Regions from separate parts of the Alteribacillus sp. HJP-4 genome, predicted to be linked through region 2. Evidence: a T-box and tRNA genes for the amino acid it is inferred to sense, from the RefSeq annotation. Region 2 holds a T-box; the other holds one or more tRNA genes.
What was found. The T-box of region 2 lies ahead of ileS (isoleucine--tRNA ligase). A T-box ahead of a tRNA ligase gene usually reads a tRNA of that ligase, here a tRNA-Ile.
Positions count from the first base shown of each region.

Region 1 (2,390 bases), on a different contig from region 2:
ATCTCGAGTTCGCCATTATTCAGAACCAGCCAGGACCAGCCGGAACCAAAACGACCCAATGCTGTATTTTTAAATTCATCTTTGAAGCTGTCGAAGCTTCCCCACTTGCTTGTAATCGCATCTCCAAGTGCTCCTCCAGGCTCTCCGCCGCCTTCAGGGCTGAGGAGCTTCCAGAACAAGGTATGGTTCGCATGTCCGCCGCCATTGTTTCGAACGGCTGTACGAATTTTATCAGGAATTGCGTTCAGGTCACTGATTAGTTCCTCTACATCTTTTCCTGCGAGGTCGTCATGACCTTCCAGGGCACCATTCAATTTCGTCACATAAGTGTTGTGGTGTTTTCCGTGATGAATTTTCATTGTTTCTTCGTCAATGTGTGGTTCAAGTGCATTTGGTGCGTAAGGGAGTTCAGGTAGTTGATGATTTGCCATAATAAATCTCCTCCTTAAAAGGTTAGGTATTGTTCTACTGTCTTGATGCATCCCTAAATGATAACGCAGCATTATTGTGATTTGTTTTCACAAGTCTGCCAATTTTTACGTTACCAAATTATTTAAATGTTTTCAATACATACGAAAACCGTTCCATAATGGAACGACATTAGTATATCTTCCCTAATTAAAATTTATAAAACATGAGATTTACAACTAAGTGAAAAAAAATGAAAGGAATTATATGAATGGCGGAGGAAGAGGGATTCGAACCCTCGCGAGCCGTAAAGCTCCTAACGGTTTTCGAGACCGTCCCCTTCAGCCGGGCTTGGGTATTCCTCCGTGAAAAAATGAAACAAAAAAAGAGTACAGAATGCACTCCTGGTGGAATTAAAATGGTGGACCCTGTAGGACTCGAACCTACGACCGAACGGTTATGAGCCGTTTGCTCTAACCAACTGAGCTAAGGGTCCATTTTATAATTAGTGCGCTTTGTCTCCATGGTTAAATATTATATTTAGGAATGGGGCGGCTGATGAGAATCGAACCCACGAATGCCGGAACCACAATCCGGTGCGTTAACCACTTCGCCACAACCGCCACATAAAGTAAATGGTAGCGGCGGAGGGAATCGAACCCCCGACCTCACGGGTATGAACCGTACGCTCTAGCCAGCTGAGCTACACCGCCATGGCTCCACAGGCAGGATTCGAACCTGCGACCGATCGGTTAACAGCCGATAGCTCTACCACTGAGCTACTGTGGAATATATGAATTCGTTAAATAATTTCGCAACGACATAAATGATATTATCACGTTATGTTAAGGCAGTCAATGAATGAAATTATTTTTCCTTAAAAATAATTTACAGGAGGATAAAAATGATATAAATTGCGTTGCCGATCATAATTCCACCTTTTAATATTACACTTACAACAAAGCCGGCAGCAGAACCGAACCCGACTTTCCCAAGTGTCTTCCAATCTGATTTTCCAGACAATAGCTGCCCTGCCACGGCTCCTATAACTGCTCCTGCGAGAATACCAACGACGGGAATAATAAAGGGGCCGATAATAATACCGATCAGACTACCCCAGATGGCACCTTTAGAGCCACCACTTTTTTGTATTCCGAAATAATTTGCGGCATAATCTATCACAAAAAGGAGGAGAGCAAGTACTGCCTGAAAAAACCAGAACCAGAAACTAAATGTGGAAAAGCCAACAGCAAAGCCGACAAGAAGAATAGCTGCTCCATAAAAAATCCCACCAGGAATAACTGGATAAACAACTCCGATAAGTGCAGCAGCGTAACTAATTACAGCTATAATTAATAATATCGTATCAAGCATAATATCTTCCCCCGGTTACTTGCAGCTTGACGCTATTATATATCTTACGTGAACATTTTTATAATTTCCATATCGTTTGAGAAATAAAAACTCTCTTCCCTTTATCCTAGTAAAGGAAAGAGAGGACATTTTTATTCTTCCTCGAGGACAGCTTCAGCAATATTCACTGAATGGTCACCGATTCTTTCAAGGTTGCTGATAATATCCACAAATACAATTCCGGCTGAACCTGAGCACTTTCCTTCATTTAATCTCAGAATGTGTTTCTTACGGAGCTTTCTTTCCATCTTGTCGATTTCCTCTTCCTGCTTTACAACTCCGCGTGCTTCTTCAAAGCTGTCGTTCTCAAGTGCTTTTATCGCATTATGAAGAGTGTTTACGGTTAAAGAAAACATTTCATCAAGATCATTATAAGCATCCTTCGAAAGCTTAACCTTATTGGTCAGCTGATAGTCTACAAGCTCCATCACATTTTCCATATGATCACCGACTCGTTCTATATCTCGAACCGTATCCATCAGCATCGAGTGCATTCTTGAATTTTCATCTGACAATGATCTTTCAGATATGAGAATTAAATAATCGGTAATTTTTCTATCAAGGTTGTT
Region 1 covers NZ_JBHIKY010000008.1:73,705-76,094, forward strand. The annotation lists gene ACE4RR_RS09445 (superoxide dismutase) at 1-431, opposite strand, end outside; tRNA gene ACE4RR_RS09450 (tRNA-Ser) at 681-773, opposite strand; tRNA gene ACE4RR_RS09455 (tRNA-Ile) at 828-904, opposite strand; tRNA gene ACE4RR_RS09460 (tRNA-His) at 956-1,031, opposite strand; tRNA gene ACE4RR_RS09465 (tRNA-Met) at 1,045-1,121, opposite strand; tRNA gene ACE4RR_RS09470 (tRNA-Asn) at 1,123-1,197, opposite strand; gene ACE4RR_RS09475 (DUF456 family protein) at 1,297-1,782, opposite strand; gene ACE4RR_RS09480 (Na/Pi cotransporter family protein) at 1,914-2,390, opposite strand, start outside.
Region 1: it encodes a tRNA-Ile, which carries the amino acid that the T-box ahead of ileS (isoleucine--tRNA ligase) is inferred to sense. The anticodon was not compared.

Region 2 (2,390 bases):
GAACAGCCCTTCAAAACCCGGTGCTTCTTCCGTGAAATAACCTTTATCGTCAACAGGGCAGAGAGTCTCCAAACCATATTTCTGACCGACCACATAGTCATCTTCCCCGTGTCCAGGGGCTGTGTGTACACAACCGGTTCCAGCATCAAGTGTTACGTGATCTCCAAGAATAACAAGAGTATCACGCCCGTAAATAGGGTGCATCGTCATTACGTGTTCGAGGTCTCCACCCTTCATGGTGCGCACAACTTCCACATTATCCCATTCGAGTTCCCTGCCAAGCTCCTCAAGCAGTCCTTCTGCAACGATATATTTTCCGCTCTCCGTCTTCACGACGGCATATGTTAACTCAGGGTGGACAGTAATACCTAAATTCGCCGGGATTGTCCAGGGCGTTGTCGTCCAGATAATGAATTTTTCATCCCCGTCGAGAACATTTTTGCCGTCTTTTACATCAAAGGTTACATAAATTGACGGTGAGCGTTTGTCATGATACTCTATTTCAGCTTCTGCAAGAGCCGATTCAGAGGAAGGGGACCAGTAAACCGGCTTTTTCCCTTTATATATATAACCTTTCTTTGCCATATCACCGAACACTTTAATCTGCTCTGCTTCGTATTCATTTGTAAGAGTGATATATGGATTATCCCAATCGCCGCGTACTCCAAGGCGTTTAAACTGATCGCGCTGACGATCAACCTGTTCGAGAGCATAATTTTCACATGCCTGACGAAATTCAGCGATCGTCATTTTCTTTCGGTCAACTTTCTTATTTTTCGTCAGTGCTGTCTCAATAGGCAGACCGTGAGTATCCCAGCCTGGAACATATGGGGCATGATATCCATTCATTGATTTATATCTCACAATAAAATCCTTCAGCACTTTATTCAGAGCATGCCCCATATGAATGTCCCCATTCGCATAAGGCGGTCCGTCATGGAGAATAAAGAGAGGACGTCCTTTTGTCCGTTCCTGAACTTTTTGATAAATATTTTCCTTCTCCCATTGCTGCTGCTTTTCCGGCTCCCGATTCGGAAGATTTCCGCGCATCGGAAATTCGGTTTTTGGCATTAATAATGTTTCTTTGTAGCTCATACTTCTTCCTCCTTCTTTCCTTGGAAAGGTTCTCTATATGTTACGTCTAAATTTCCAGGCTTCTTTGCCCCATCAATTGAAACGTATACGAATCAAATGTTTACGCCAATGCACAAAAAAACTTCTCATCCCCAAAAAGGGACGAGAAGGTCTCGCGGTACCACCCTGGTTGCACGTGCTTTTCCGCACATGCCACTTTCATCTGATAACGGCAGAAACCGCCTGTATCTACTTTTGTTCGATACAAGAACTCCAGGGTGATGAACTCTCTTTCGTTATTACCGTGCTTGCACCATTTCACGGCTCGCTGTAAATAGTGAATAAAGAGACGCGTCCCGTTCTTCGTCAATTAACCATATTTAGTGTGATGAAATTATAGAACAATTCTGCTGGATTAGTCAACTTTTTTCTGGCTGCCCGCATAGAGGCTCTGCTTCTCCTCTTCCTTTTCCGTACCAAGCGCGGCAACTTCATCCCAGTCATCATTATGTAGCATTTCCATCTGAGCTTCTATCAACATCTTAAAACGCATTCTGTAGACGGATGCCTGCTTTTTCAATTCCTCTATTTCAAGTTCAATTTTTCTGGATTTATTCAAGGCATCGTTGATAATTCGGTCAGCATTCTTCTCTGCTTCTTTCACGATCAGCTGAGATTCCTTTTTAGAGCTTCTGCGCACCTCTTCTGCGGATTCCTGGGCAACAAGAATAGATTTATTCAGTGTCTGTTCAATATTAGAAAAATGCTCCAGCCTCTCTTCTAATTCATTTACCTTTGTAAACAATTCATTCTTCTCTTGAATGACATTTTCAAAATCTTTAATAACCTGATCAAGAAATTCGTTTACTTCATCTTCATCATAGCCACGAAAGCCACGGGTAAACTCTTTATTGTGGATATCTAATGGGGTTAAAGGCAAAAAAATGCACCTCCGTATTTTTAATCAATTTTCACTTAACGATACTCTTTCGACAAATTCAGGAAAAGTCCTTCAATTCTCTTTTTTTCCGTAGATGATTTTTAATCGGTCTTTTTTTGTTCTGCCTGCTTCATCTAGCAGTTTCCGGCGTCCTAGTCCACGTACGGATATATAATCCCCGGGCTGTAGCGAGTAGGAGGGCTGCTCGACCGTCCGCCAGTTCACCTTAACTCTGCCTTTATCTATGAATGGCACAGTTTTACTGCGGGAAAGCCGGAACATTTCTGCTAATAGAACATCCAGGCGTAGTGAGGAAACGGTGGCGTGAACCTCCTGCCAGTCCTCCCCCTGTTCGAGCAGGGAGTCCGCATCGATG
Region 2 covers NZ_JBHIKY010000002.1:164,114-166,503, forward strand. The annotation lists gene ileS (isoleucine--tRNA ligase) at 1-1,095, opposite strand, end outside; T-box leader at 1,230-1,447, opposite strand; gene ACE4RR_RS02265 (DivIVA domain-containing protein) at 1,490-2,014, opposite strand; gene ACE4RR_RS02270 (YlmH family RNA-binding protein) at 2,087-2,390, opposite strand, start outside.